2 regions of the Bacillus lumedeiriae genome follow, and region 1 is predicted to be linked to the other one. Evidence: riboswitches for the same ligand, from Rfam matches in the RefSeq annotation. Region 1 holds a riboswitch; the other holds the start of a gene.
The links. Region 1 has a riboswitch for glycine ahead of glyA (serine hydroxymethyltransferase). Riboswitches for the same ligand answer to the same signal wherever they lie in the genome.

Region 1 (7,664 bases):
CTTTATTTTTTGAAGCAAGCTGGTGCATCTTTTTCACAAGAAGGGATTCAGGAACAGCATCCGGGATATTCAGCGCACTATCTAAACGAATGTCAGGCGGTATATCTTCAAATAATTCATCTACTGAAGAAATATTTAAAAAATCCAGCATTTCCTCTTGATCTTGTTTTGTATCTGGAAGATATCGATAAGTCGTTGTCATCCTATTCATCCCTTTCGCTCACATATTTTCAGCCTCTTTTATAAAACGGTGCTTTAACAACAACAGCATCAATCTTTTTATTACGGATTTCAACTTGCAGCTCCGTCCCTGGCTCAGCATATTCTGCCGATATCAATGCCAATCCTAAGTTTTTCTGCAATGACGGTGAACGTGTTCCAGAAGTAATAAAGCCAATTTCTTCGTCTCCAGAAAATACTTTGTATCCATGACGAGGAATCCCTCGTCCTATCACTTCAATTCCTGCCAATTTCCGCTGCAGTCCTTCTTCTTTTTGGACTGTAAGAGCAGCTTTACCGATAAAATCACTTTCTTTATTCGTTTTAACAGCAAAACCGATTCCTGCTTCAAGCGGGCTAATTTCATTTGTAAGCTCTTGCCCATATAACACTAGACGTGCTTCAAAGCGAAGGGTATCCCGCGCACCAAGTCCGCATGGTTTTAACCCGTCTTCTCTTCCTGCTTCCAGCAGTTTCTCCCACAGTTCTTTCGCTTGATGTGCTGCCAAATAAAGTTCAAAACCGTCCTCTCCGGTATAACCCGTACGAGAAACGAGCACTTCTGTAATACCATCTACATTCACATGCTGCGCAAAGTGAAAAAAGCGAATGTCTGATAAATCGGTGTCTGTGAGCTTTTGTAAAATACTCTCCGCTTTCGGGCCTTGGATCGCCACCTGTGCGATATCACTCGATCTATTTTCGATCGTTACGCTGCCTTTTACATGCTGCTTCATCCACTCCACATCTTTTTCAATGTTAGCAGCGTTGATGACGAGTAAATATGTTTCATCCGCTAACTTGTACACTAATAAATCATCAACCGTTCCGCCACCGGGATAACACATCGCTGTATACTGTGCTTGATTCAGTCCAATCTTCGTCACATCATTCGTCACAAGATGATTGAGATAACTCTCGGCATCTTTTCCTTCCACGAGCACTTCTCCCATGTGAGAAACATCAAAAAGTCCGGCTGCCTTTCGCACCGCTTCATGTTCTTCCAAAATGCTTGAAAACTGCACCGGCAGCTCCCAGCCGCCAAAATCAATGACCTTTGCGCCATATTTTTTATATACATCGAAAAGTGGTGTTCGCTTCAATACCGTTTTTGTACTCATTTATACACCCCCGATTAAGATTTTCGGCAAAATAATTCTTCTTTTACTTTTTGGCCAGTTTCAGTCATTGCCAGGCCGCCAAGTGCGGTTTCTCTCAAAGTTCTTGGCATCTCCTTGCCCACTTTGTACATCGCTCCGATGACTTCATCACACGGAATGCGGCTTTCAATACCGGCAAGCGCTAAATCCGCAGCTGCAAAAGCAATCGACGTGCCAATCACATTTCGTTTAATACAAGGAACTTCAACAAGTCCTGCAACAGGATCACACACTAATCCTAAAAGCGATTTTAAAGCGATCGCTGTGGCATGAATCGCTTGCTGCGGTGTTCCTCCTTTTAATTCAGCAATTGTTCCGGCGGCCATGGCAGTGGCAGAACCAACCTCTGCCTGACATCCCCCGGCAGCTCCTGAAATAAATGAACGGTTAGCAATGACATAACCAAGCATACTCGCTGTAAATAGTCCCATTACTAACTGGTGATAGGGCGTGCCATCATTTTTATGAAGAGAGAACAATACGCCGGGCAAAATGCCTGCTGCACCAGCCGTCGGAGTTGCTACAATCACTCCCATGCGTGCATTGCTTTCAGAAGTAGCCATGGAGAATGTCATCGCATCGCTTATATAATGACCGGTCAGTGCTTTTCCTGAACGTACATAATCCCCCATCTTCACCGCATCGCCGCCAGAAATACCACTCGGAGCAGCAGAAGCATCTTTCGTGCCGCTGTCTACTGCTTCCTTCATTTTGATTAACCGTTCTTCCATCATGCGAAGAATCGTTTCTTGATCTCTTCCCGACTTTTCCTCTTCCATTATCAGCATGATTTCGCCAATCGTTTTCTGTTCCCGTTCACACACTTCAATGAGTTCTTTCATTGACTGAATTTCCATCATACGCCCCTCACAAGTACTTTCCTTTTCTTTTTACGGTACTTTTCAACAATGATTGAAAAGTCATCGCTTGTGCTCAAACGTATATCGACCATTTCATCGTCAATCATAAATAATTTAGAGAGGCCTCCCCCGAGAGAAGCTCCGCCAACTCGGACAACCGCTGCGCCGCGTCGAGCCGTTACAATCGTTGTATTCGGATGATCAAAATAGAGACAATGTTCTTCTAATTGGAAGGTACAGTTCATCCCGCGTTCATGTGCTAGTTCAATCGAATATCTAATGTGCGGATCATCTGTATCCATTCCAAGCAGTCCGCCGAGCAATGCTTTATCTGTCCCATGCCCCTGATATGTTTCTGCGAAGGAATCGTAAAAAAGAATGTGCACTTCCTCCGGGCATCCCTCTAAAAGCTCGTAAACAAATCTTCCAATAGATACCACACCAGCTGTGTGAGAACTAGAGGGCCCTACCATGATTGGTCCAATAATGTCAAAGCAGCTTTGAAATTCCATGAAAGTGCTCCTTTCTTACACATTGATTGGTTGTTGAAACAATGGATACGATTCACAAATGGCTCTTGTGATTTCCTTCGCCTCTTCTAAAACGGTCCGATCACCCTTACTCCCCAAAACAGCTGCGATCACTTTCGCAATTTGTACCATCTCTTCCTGTTTCATTCCGCGTGTAGTCAATGCGGCTGTTCCCATACGGATGCCGCTCGTCACAAACGGACTCTCCGGATCATATGGAATCGTATTTTTATTGACTGTAATTCCGGATTCTTCAAGTATCTTCTCCGCTTCTTTTCCTGTCAGACCCCACGGACGTACATCTAATAGCACAATATGGTTGTCTGTTCCGCCGGAGACTAGTTCGGCTCCCTCTTTCTTTAATGCCTCACCAAGCGTTTGAGCATTTTCAATCACTTGTTTGGCGTATTGTTTAAACCCTGGCTGCAATGCCTCTTTGAAAGCCACTGCCTTGGCCGCAATAATGTGCATTAATGGGCCGCCTTGAATGCCTGGGAATACAGATTTATTCATCGCTTTGATGATCTCTTCATGATTGGTTAAAATAATGCCGCCGCGTGGTCCTCTTAACGTTTTATGTGTTGTACTCGTCACCACATCTGCATAAGGGATAGGCGATGGATGAAGACCAGCCGCTACCAGCCCGGCAATATGCGCCATATCTACCATTAACTTCGCGCCCACTTGATCAGCAATTTCTTTAAAACGGGCAAAATCAATCGTTCTTGGATAAGCACTCGTACCTGCAATCATCAGTTTTGGTTTTTCTTTTTTGGCGATCTCCTCAAGCTCGTCATAATCAATCAACTGATTGTCTTCTCTCACTCCGTAAGAGACAACGTCAAACCACTTTCCAGAAATGCTGACGGGACTTCCATGAGTTAAATGCCCGCCATGTGATAAATTCATTCCCATAATTTTATCCCCTGGCTGCAACAAAGCATAAAAAACAGCGAGATTCGCCTGAGCACCTGAATGAGGCTGGACGTTTGCGTACTTTGCTCCGAACAGCTCTGTTACACGATCGATCGCCGCCTGTTCTGCAACATCTACATACTCACAGCCGCCATAATAACGCTTCCCTGGGTAGCCTTCTGCGTATTTATTCGTCATGACGCTTCCCATTGCTTCTAACACGTCCTCACTGACAAAGTTTTCAGATGCGATCAACTCTAATGTGTGATACTGGCGCTGCTTTTCCTTCTCAATGGCTCCAAAAATCGTTGTATCATTTTTTTGCAAACTCATTCTTACTCCTCCTCGAAATGTCGTCTAGACTTCCCTTTTCTGCTTTTTTGGGTACACAAAAAGGACAGAAAAGGGTAATCTCATGTTCTCTACCCTTCTCTGTCCTTTTACCTGAGAGCTTAACTCCATTTACGATGGAGTCTTCCCCTTTGGTGGCGTTTTAGCAACGCTCTCTCCAGAGTGGCGTCCCGTTGCAGTTCATCTACCTGAGAGATTGGTTCCAAGGGTCTTTTTGGAACTTGCTCCTTCGGTGGCATGTACTTCACACTCTCCTACAACAATCATCCGCACTTTATTAAATTTTCATTATATTCAGAATAGTTAACACGAATATAACTGTCAATCTTTTTGCATATACTTCCATACTCTGCCAGAAAAATTGTGTAAGGATCTTTCGGTACACATTGAATGCTCACTTTTATTTTCGTATTTTCTTGTTCTCTGACCTCACTAAAAGATCTACTTTACAAATAAGAAGGATTTGGCTCAACATTTTTGAAGTAAACAGCTTCTCCGTCACTCTCTCCATCAAAAATAACCGTCGTCTTCGGAGAAAAAATTAAAACATCCCCTGCTTCGCCTACATATTTGTTTCCTTCTACATCACGCACGATCATTTTTCCTTTTGTCACGATTTTAACCTCAACAAAATCAAACTCTACTGAATAATCTACTGAAGGCTGCAGGGCAAAATAACCTAATGTTAAGACATCTTTTTTATCTGTAAGAGGCAAATCAAGAATTTGTCCTTTTAGTTCAGGCGTGCCCCGTAATTCTCCTACTTCATTTAATGTATAAGTGCCTGCCTTAATTAATTGAATGCCTGGCTTTTTGCATAAAAGTTCCACTTCACTTTGTTTCATTGTTTTTTGGCTCAATTTTTCCACCTCTTAATAGTTGATAGATAGACCTATTCCCATAAAGGTCTGACCTCACCCCAATACACTGTGTATATTGGACTCCTTCTACAGTAGAGTATATTGTTGATGTGAGGTCTGACACGTTGATTTACCTTACTTTTTAATAATGTTATGCTCCGGTCCGAATGGGAATTTAGTAATATTCTCTACCCCATTCTCAGTAATCACAAGAATGTCATGCTCACGGTAACCGCCTGCACCCGGCTCTCCCTCTGGAATCATAATCATCGGCTCCATAGATACAACCATGCCTGGCTCTAGTACCGTTTCGATATCCTCACGAAGTTCCAGTCCAGCTTCCCGCCCGTAGTAATGGCTGAGCACACCAAAAGAATGTCCATAGCCGAACGTACGGTTCGCTAAAAGATTATGCTCGCGGTAGATCTCGTTCAATTCAGCCGCAATATCCATACATCTGGCACCTGGCTTAATCAGTTCAAGGCCGCGTCTGTGTACTTTACAGTTGACCTCCCAGAGTTCAAGATGACGCTCAGAAACATCTTCCAAGAACAGTGTGCGCTCAAGAGCTGTATAGTAACCAGCAATCATCGGGAAGCAGTTCAGACTTAGGATATCTCCGCGCTGCAGTTTACGGGAAGTAGCCCAGTTATGCGCTCCGTCTGTATTAATGCCGGATTGAAACCAGACCCACGTATCCCTAAGTTCTGCATGAGGGTACGTACGGGCAATTTCACGCACCATCGCTTCTGTTCCATGCAAAGCTACTTCATATTCCGGCACACCTTCGCGGATCGCTTCCACAATAGCCGCTCCTCCAATATCTGCAATGCGAGCCCCATTTTTAATCACTTCAATTTCCTCTGCCGACTTAAACATACGGTGAGACATAACCGCCTGAGAAACATCGACAAGTTCCGCTGTTGGCAGTGCGTCCTGCACTTGGCGCCGCAGGCTGAGAGTCATATTGTCCTCTTCCACTCCTAGTCGTCCGCGAACAAATCCTGATTCTGTCAGTACCTTTTTGACTGCATAGAAGAAGTTGTCTCTTTTCCAGTCTGTGTAGACAATGTTTTCATCAAAGCTGCGTCTCCATGGCATGCCCGCATCAATATTGGCGCTGACTGTCACATGTTTGTCCTGAGTAACGATCAACCCATACGTACGGTTGAAAGACGTGTATAAAAAATCGCTGTAATAATTAATATTGTGATAGGAAGTAAACAAGACCGCATCAATTCCATTTTCAGCCATATACTCGCGTAAGCGGCTATTGCGGCGTGTCATTTCCTCCTTTGAAAAAGTGGGCTTTACTTTCTCTCCGTTTTTTAAGATTTTTGTTCTTTCAAGATCCGTGATTTGTTGTACCATACTATTCACCTTTCCCTTCCCACATTTCAAATTAGAGTTTGTTTTTTGACATATATGATTCTCTTATATAGAGAAAACTAGATAACTTGTTTGCCAACAGCCTGAACTTAAGTTGTTTTTTGCAGCGACCCTTTTAAAGCAGGACGATTAATCGAGAAGATCGAAATGTCATGCTCCGTTTTACCCGTTGTAGCAAGCTGGCATAATGTTTCACCAACCGCACTTGAGAATTTAAATCCGTGTCCAGAGAAACCAGCGGCAATCACGACGTTAGAATGCTCTGGGTGTACGTCTATAACGAAGTGTTCATCCGGTGTTTTCGTGTACATGCAGACGGCGCCTCTTTTTAATTCTCCATTAGCTCCCGGCAGATGCTTGTCTAAAAAGGCACGCAGATTTTCTTCGTCTTCTGGATATGCTCCAAATTCACGATTAATCGTATCTGGATCAATTTTCTGTCCAAACGTATGATACCCTATCTTTAATCCGCAGCCGCTAAAGCTTGGGAATCCGTAATAAATACCTGTTGGCACTTCAACCATGAATCCTGGGAAATCATGTGTATTGCTATACTTTGTTTCATCAGCTTCAAAGAAACCTACAACTTGACGGTACGGCTGTAACGGAATGTGAATATTTAGTTTAGAAAGAAGTTTGCTATTCCAAGCACCCATGCTGACAATTAACTTATCAGCTGTGTAGGATCCACTGGCTGTTTGGATTTTAACGATGTCCGGTGAAATTTCAAAATCCTCAACCGGTGTATAGGTTAAAACTTTAGCGCCATTCGCCTCAGCTAGTTCGCGATAGGCACGAATACAATTTTCACTAAATAATACGCCTGAGTTTGGTTCAAAAATAGCATTATAATTTTCAGGTACCTGCACGCCCGGCCAACGCTTGTTTATTTCATCGCCTTCAAGCAAGTCTACTGTCAATGAATGTTCCTTTGCAGCTTCCATCGTTTCTGCAACGAAAGCAGATTCACCTTTAGGGCCAAATACGAGCACTCCCGTTTTCGTAAATATTTTATGATGTGTTTCTTTTTCTAGTTCATCCCATAACTCCTGTGATCTTAGAGCAAACGGTACATACTCTCTTCCTTCACCGTAAGCATGTCGGATAATGCGTGTATCACCGTGATGGCTTCCATTTGTATGTGGAGGATCAAATGAATCTACTAATAATGTTTTGATTCCTTGCTTCGATAAGTAATAACCTGCAGCCATTCCCATCGACCCGGCTCCAACAACAATAACGTCAAAATGTGTGCTCATAACCATCCTCCTAAAAAATCAATTCAAATAATTTATAAATTCAAAATATTTAAAATTTATTTGTTACATGTATCATACATCCGTTCCCAAGGAGGAACAATTGGATATTGATGCTTAATAT
Region 2 (7,664 bases), on a different contig from region 1:
ACGGATAAAACTAGTATGCTGCTTGGCAGATTGGAAAATTTGCTGCAATCGCGGAGTGCCAAAATGAACGCTTTCTCCTTTCAGCTCCTTAGGGGCTTTCGACTGCTCGGTAATAAGGGTTAATGAAAGCGGTTCGCCCTTCATTCCTGTTTTTTCAGCATAATGCCAGTAAAATGGCCGGTTCATCAGCTCTTTATCCAGCTCAGGGGTTAGTTTGACAGTGAGTGAACCTTCTGTTTCTTCTAAAAAGGTACATTCAGCCGCTTTAAAATAAGTGTTAAGAAATAGATGAATTTCGTTTTTCAGCAAATGCGTCCTCTCCTTTTTTCCATTCGTTTGCGAGTTCAATAGCTGCCTCGAGATTTTTCATCTTCACTTGTAATTCACCTTCTGTTTTTGAATGCTGAAAAATATCAGTTAAGTGTTCTTGCATATTAGGAATTTCCATCCTCTCTAAAATGTCATCAAGCTGCCCGACTGCTTGTTCAAATAAATGAATTTTTTCATAGAGAAGCTGGAGAATTCTGTCTTCAATCGTATCTTCAATGCTGAAATTGTAAATATGTACATCCTCAGATTGTCCAAAACGGTGAACACGGCCAATCCTTTGTTCAAGCCGCATAGGATTCCATGGAAGATCAAAGTTGATTAAATGATGGCAAAACTGCAAATTCAGCCCTTCGCCGCCGGCCTCAGTTGCAATTAAGACCTGGGCGTGCTGCTGAAACAGCTGTTTCATCCAATCTTTTTTTCCGCGCTTAAAGCCGCCGCGAAAGGGAACAGATGAAATGCCATGTTGTTTAAAAAACCATTGTAAATATAGCTGGGTGGCCCGGTATTCCGTGAAAATAATGACTTTGTCGTCGATCGAATGAACGAGTTCTAATGCTTTTTGCGCTTTTGAATTTTGCGCAATGTTTTGGATATGAGATAACACCTCTTGAAAACTTTCCGGAAAGGCAAGTTCGTTTCCGTATAATTTCTTTGCCATATTTTTCAACGTGAAAAAGACGGCTTCTTTGCTGCTGCAAGCTTCTCTCTGCAAGGTGAGTAACGACAAGGCAGAGCTGATCTCCTGAGGCTGGCTGCGGACAAACTGTTGAAGTGTGTCGTAAAGCGCACGCTCCTCATCCGTGAATGTTACTTTGATGGATTCCACTTTTCTAGCCGTCCACTCTACCCCTGTGTCCTGACGGCGGTTGCGGATCATCACTTTATTCATCAGCTTCATTAAATGCTGGTGGTTTTGTACTTGCCGGTCTCCTTTTTTAAATTGATCGGTAAATTGTCCTTCGCTTCCTAGATGACCAGGCTTCAACAGTGAAACGAGATGAAACATTTCATCCAATCGATTTTGAATAGGCGTCGCTGTCAGGAGCAGACAAAACTTCTTTTTTAAATGGCGGACAAACTGATAGTTTTTTGTTTTATGATTTTTTAATTTATGAGCTTCATCAATAATGACTAAATCGTAGTCTTGTTCATAAATTTTTTCTTTGTGAGGACTTCGTTTCGCTGTATCAATGGAAGAGATGACAATATCATATTGATCCCAGGCATAAAACTTTTTCTGGGCCACGGCTGGAATATAAAACTTGGTGTTCAATTCATCAGCCCATTGTGAAACGAGGGAAGCGGGAGCTAAGATCAATACTTTTTTTACGAGACCCCGTATTAAATATTCTTTTAATACGAGTCCTGCCTCGATCGTTTTCCCAAGTCCTACTTCATCGGCTAAAATGGCTTTTCCATTCATTTCCTCGATGACTTTTCTTGCCGCTTCAAGCTGATGGGGAAGAGGAGTGAGACCTGGCAAAAACTTAGGGGCTAACAATCCTTCAAAATTCGACACCATCATTCGTGTTTCCATTTTTACAGTTGATTGAAAAAGCGACCAGCTTCCCCACGGTCCATCTTGTTCAATTCTTTTCTCTAACTCTTCTTCCCATGCGTGGTTAAAGTGTATATCTACGTTCATTTTAAAAACTCCTTTATAAAATGTATTGCCGAAACCTCACCTTTAATGGTAGGATGTAAAGGAACTAAATATTATGTCATTTTGCAAAAAACGAACATTATTGATTGTTTCTAATCAGGTGTTCATAGTATACCCATTTATTAATTAAATATAGCGAATGAAGGCAAGGGGAGAGACTGTTTATACAGCGCCGAAGGAGCAAACAAACTTTTTGTGAATCTCTCAGGCAAAAGAACTCTTGCTGGACGCATCTCTGGAGAGTGTTTCGTCATCGAAACCACCAAAGAAGACAGCCCATTTGATGGGGGTAAACTTTCAGGTTCAAGGACAGAGGACAACTTTTATAAGCTGTTCTCTGTCCTTTTTTATATTCAGAACGGATGGAACCGCAAAATGACGATGAAACAATAAGCATTGAAAGGGGCAGGAGAATGGGAGAACTAAAGCGTACGCCGCTGTTTGAACTGTATAAACAATATGGGGCAAAAACCATTGATTTTGGTGGATGGGAGCTCCCTGTTCAGTTTTCAAGTATTAAAGAGGAGCATGAAGCTGTCCGGACGAAGGCTGGTCTTTTTGATGTATCCCACATGGGAGAGATTACAGTCAAGGGAAAAGACGCCTTAGCTTTCTTGCAAAAAATGATGACGAATGACTTGTCAAAGCTGCAGCCCGACCGTGCCATGTATACAATTATGTGCAATGAACAAGGAGGTACGATCGATGACTTGCTCGTCTACATGCTGGCTGAAGAAGACTACCTGCTTGTCGTGAATGCCGCAAATACCGAGAAGGATTTCCAGTGGCTGAAAGAGCATGGGACAGGAGAAGTGCAAATAAACAATGTATCGCAGGATTGGGCGCAGCTTGCCATTCAAGGACCGGCTGCTGAAAGCATTCTTCAAAAGCTTGTAGCCGGTGTTGACTTACAAGACATCAAGTCATTTGCATTTCGCCAGCATGTCAGCATCAATGGTGCACATGCTCTAGTGTCACGGACTGGATACACAGGAGAAGATGGTTTTGAGATTTATAGTCAAAGCGGCGATGCAGGGAAGATATGGAAGGATCTATTAGAAGCGGGCGAAGAGGAAGGCTTAGTTCCATGCGGCCTGGGTGCACGTGATACATTGCGTTTTGAAGCGAATCTGGCATTATATGGTCAGGAACTGTCAGAAGATATATCGCCAATTGAAGCGGGCCTTGGCTTTGCTGTTAAAACAAATAAAGAAGAATTTATCGGACTCACAGCTTTAAAAGAGCAGAAGGAAAATGGCTCTAAGCGGAAGCTGATTGGTCTTGAAATGATTGATAGGGGGATCCCGCGTCATGGCTATCCCGTTTTTTCAGGAGAAGAAGCGGCAGGTCACGTAACGACGGGTACGCAATCACCGACATTAAAGAAAAATATTGGTCTTGCATTAGTCAAAGCCGAGCTGGCTGTACCAGACCAGGAATTGTTCGTAGAGATCCGGGGTAAAAAACTAGCAGCAAAAACAGTGAAACCGCCATTTTATAAACGTTCAAAATAAGAGGAGAGAAGGGGGAAAAGTTATGAAACATCGTTATTTGCCAATGACTGAATCTGATAAGAAAGAGATGCTTTCGGCAGTTGGTGTTCAAACAATTGATGAATTATTTGCAGACATCCCTGAACAAGTACGTTTCCAAGGGTTGTACGATATCAAGGAAGCAAAATCGGAACCGGCTTTGAAAAAAGAATTGAGTGCAATGGCTGCCAAAAATGCGAATGCAAAACAATATGCTTCCTTTTTAGGGGCAGGCGTATATGATCATTACACACCGTCCATTGTGGACCACGTCATTTCCCGTTCTGAATTTTATACAGCTTATACACCGTACCAGCCAGAAATTTCTCAAGGGGAGCTGCAAGCCATTTTTGAATTCCAAACGATGATTTGTGAATTGACAGGTATGGATGTAGCCAACTCCTCGATGTATGATGGAGGTACAGCTTTAGCAGAAGCGGCGATGCTTAGCGCGGCTCAAACGAAAAAGAAGAAAGTACTCGTATCAGAAACGGTTCATCCTGAATCGCGTGACGTATTAAAAACGTATGCGAAAGGACAGGGCATTGAAGTGATCGAAGTACCTCATATGAATGGTGTAACAGATATTGATCAATTAAATCAGCTTGTAGACAGCGACACAGCGGGGGTTATTGTTCAATATCCGAACTTTTTCGGCGCCGTTGAACCACTTGCAGAAGTAGAAAAAGCGGCTCACGGACAAAAAGCGATGTTTGTTGTCTCTTCTAATCCGCTTTCTCTAGGTGCGTTGACACCTCCTGGAAAGTTTGGAGCAGATATTGTGATTGGTGATGCACAGCCATTCGGTATTCCAGCTCAATTCGGCGGACCACATTGTGGATACTTTGCCGTAACGAAAAAGCTGATGCGTAAAGTGCCGGGCCGTCTTGTTGGCCAGACACATGATGATGAAGGCCGCCGCGGATTTGTGCTGACACTGCAGGCGCGTGAGCAGCATATTCGCCGTGATAAAGCGACTTCTAATATTTGTTCTAACCAGGCACTCAATGCTCTCGCAGCCAGCGTAGCGATGACAGCTTTAGGTAAAAAAGGTGTTCGTGAAATCGCGGTGCAAAACTTGCAAAAAGCATTTTTTGCTAGAGAAACAATGAAGCAGCATGGTCTGGATATCGTGTTTGATGGACCAATATTTAATGAGTTTGTTGTCCGTTTAAATAAGCCCATCAAAGAAGTGAATCAAAAGCTGTTTAAAAAGGGAATAATAGGCGGCTATGATCTTGGGCTTACTTATAAAGAATTAGAGAATTGTATGTTAGTTGCTGTGACAGAATTGCGGACAAAAGAAGAAATTGAGCTCTTTGCAGCAGAATTGGGGGATAGCCATGAATAAGAACGATCAGGAGCTTATATTTGAAGTGTCTCAGCCGGGGCGGATTGGCTATAGTCTGCCTGAGTTAGATGTACCGGAAACAGCTTTATCGGCACTTTTGCCTGCTGGGTATTTGCGGGAAGAAGAACCTGAACTTCCAGAGGTGTCTGAGCTCGACATTATGCGTCATTATACAGCGTTATCGAAGAGAAATCATGGGGTAGACTCAGGATTTTATCCGCTTGGTTCATGTACGATGAAATATAACCCAAAAATCAATGAAGATGTCGCACGTTTTGACGGCTTCGCTTATATTCATCCGCTTCAGCAGGAAGAGACTGTACAAGGGGCATTGGAGCTCATGTATGATCTGCAGGAGCACTTAAAAGAGATTACTGGTATGGATGAAGTGACCCTTCAGCCGGCAGCTGGTGCTCATGGTGAATGGACGGCACTGATGATGATCCGTGCGTATCACGAAACAAATGGTGATTTCAATCGTACAAAGGTCATCGTTCCCGACTCTGCTCATGGTACAAACCCGGCCTCTGCGACGGTCGCAGGCTTTGAAACAGTGACGGTCAAATCGGGAGAAGACGGATTAGTCGATTTAGAAGACTTGAAACGTGTGGCCGATGAAACAACGGCTGCGCTTATGCTGACGAATCCAAACACGCTTGGCTTGTTTGAAGAGAATATTTTAGAAATAGCCGAAATTATTCATGGGGTCGGCGGCAAGGTGTACTATGATGGGGCAAACTTAAATGCGGTTATGTCGAAAGCGCGGCCTGGAGACATGGGATTTGACGTCGTTCACTTAAACCTTCATAAAACGTTCACTGGTCCCCACGGCGGCGGCGGTCCGGGATCTGGCCCTGTAGGTGTGAAGAAAGACTTGATTCCTTATTTGCCGAAGCCTGTGTTAGTGAAAAAAGACGATGTATACCACTTCGACTATGATCGTCCGCAAGCGATTGGGCGCGTGAAGCCATTCTATGGAAACTTTGGTATTAACGTTCGGGCTTACACATATATCCGTTCGATGGGACCGGATGGCTTGAAAGCAGTGACGGAATATGCTGTATTAAATGCGAACTATATGATGCGCAGGCTCGCTCCTTATTTCGACCTGCCATTTGACCGTCATTGTAAGCATGAATTTGTGTTGAGCGGTAAGCGTCAGAAAAAGCTTGGTGTACGTACGCTTGATATAGCGAAGCGTCTGCTTGATTTCGGTTTTCATCCGCCAACGATCTACTTCCCGCTGAATGTAGAAGAGTGTATTATGATCGAGCCGACAGAAACCGAATCAAAAGAAACACTTGATGCGTTTATTGATAAGATGATTCAGATTGCGAGGGAAGCAGAAACAAATCCTGAAATCGTTCAAGAAGCGCCTCATACAACCGTCATCGGCCGTCTTGATGAAACGACAGCGGCTCGCAAGCCTGTCCTTCGTTACGAAAAAGAATTGCAAAATATTTAATATAGAAAAGAGAGGATGTCCCAAGAGTATAACTTTAGGGGCATCCCCTTTGTTGTGTGATTTTTTTAAACTTGTTCATTGATTTCCATTCTAGGTGCTTCGCTTCCCTGCAGGAGTCTTCGCGCCTTCCACTACAATCAACTTAGTAAAACATCATCGTTTGGATTTTGTCAAAAAAAAACAAAAGAAAGACTGACCCTAAACAGTCGTTTTTAACGACCTTTTGGGTCAGCCTCTTTTCACTTACTTTTCACTTTTCCAGTCCATTGTTTAAAGCCGCCTCGAAGATGATAAAGATCGCGGTAGCCTTTTTTGTACAGTGTCTGGGCCGCCCGGCCGCTGCGTATGCCGCTTTGGCAGTATAGATATACGGTCTTGTCGGGACGGATTTCTTTCATGCGCGTTTTTAATTGTGTAAGTGGGATATTACGGGCGCCAAGAATATGGCCGGCTTCAAATTCGTTCGGTTCACGGACGTCAATGAGCTGCGCCTTGCGGTAGCCTTTAATGAACTCTTCCTGAGAGAGCGGCTTGACCGCTTTTTTCTGGGAAAAATACATATATAAAGTATACAAAATAATGACGCCTAAAATGGTAGCTATTGTATAGAGCATTGGATACACCCCTTCCTAGTAGACATGCGCTGATTTCTATTATAAACGTGGCTGTGTGAAGAATCAAAAGAAATAAACACAGTGTATACCTCTTTGTTTTTTTCTCTGCTTTTGATACACTAGGTGAGTGAATTTATTATAAAGAAGGCGGCAATCATCATGAAAAAAGAAACTTGGAAGTTTGTTGATTCCGGCCGGCAATCGGCAAGCTTCAATATGGCAATGGATGAAGCTCTGCTGGAGTGGCACAGCGAAGGCAAAATTCCGCCGGTTATTCGTTTTTATGGATGGGAGCCGGCAGCGCTGTCGATCGGCTATTTTCAAAAAGCGGCAAAGGAAATTGATTTTGCTGCTGTTAAACGACATGGTCTCGGTTTCGTCCGTCGTCCAACAGGCGGAAGGGGTGTGCTTCACGAGCATGAATTGACATACAGTGTCATTGTGACAGAGGAGCATCCTAATATGCCGACGGGGGTGACGGAAGCGTACAGGGTGATATCTGAAGGAATTCTAAAAGGGTTTCATCAGCTTGGATTAGACGCTTATTTTGCGATACCAAGAACGGAAGAGGAAAAAAGCAGTTTGAAAAATCCACGCTCCTCTGTCTGTTTCGATGCGCCAAGCTGGTATGAACTCGTTGTTGAAGGCCGAAAGGTAGCAGGAAGTGCGCAAACGAGACAAAAAGGTGTGATTCTGCAGCACGGTT

Region 2: linked by a shared signal. The riboswitch ahead of gcvT (glycine cleavage system aminomethyltransferase GcvT) and the one ahead of glyA (serine hydroxymethyltransferase) in region 1 are both predicted to bind glycine.

The regions. Positions count from the first base shown of each region.
Region 1 covers NZ_JAUIYO010000013.1:41,807-49,470, forward strand. Annotated here, with positions in the region: gene gcvPA (aminomethyl-transferring glycine dehydrogenase subunit GcvPA) at 1-202, opposite strand, end outside; gene gcvT (glycine cleavage system aminomethyltransferase GcvT) at 231-1,340, opposite strand; gene sdaAA (L-serine ammonia-lyase, iron-sulfur-dependent, subunit alpha) at 1,355-2,236, opposite strand; gene QYG89_RS13565 (serine dehydratase beta chain) at 2,236-2,751, opposite strand; gene glyA (serine hydroxymethyltransferase) at 2,767-4,017, opposite strand; glycine riboswitch at 4,107-4,201, opposite strand; glycine riboswitch at 4,202-4,302, opposite strand; gene QYG89_RS13575 (cupin domain-containing protein) at 4,482-4,895, opposite strand; gene QYG89_RS13580 (M24 family metallopeptidase) at 5,031-6,266, opposite strand; gene solA (N-methyl-L-tryptophan oxidase) at 6,374-7,543, opposite strand.
Region 2 covers NZ_JAUIYO010000001.1:257,555-265,218, reverse strand. Annotated here, with positions in the region: gene QYG89_RS01395 (YqhG family protein) at 1-309, opposite strand, end outside; gene QYG89_RS01390 (DEAD/DEAH box helicase) at 278-1,978, opposite strand; glycine riboswitch at 2,136-2,226, shown strand; glycine riboswitch at 2,230-2,311, shown strand; gene gcvT (glycine cleavage system aminomethyltransferase GcvT) at 2,410-3,510, shown strand; gene gcvPA (aminomethyl-transferring glycine dehydrogenase subunit GcvPA) at 3,533-4,879, shown strand; gene gcvPB (aminomethyl-transferring glycine dehydrogenase subunit GcvPB) at 4,872-6,344, shown strand; gene QYG89_RS01370 (rhodanese-like domain-containing protein) at 6,584-6,958, opposite strand; gene QYG89_RS01365 (lipoate--protein ligase family protein) at 7,118-7,664, shown strand, end outside.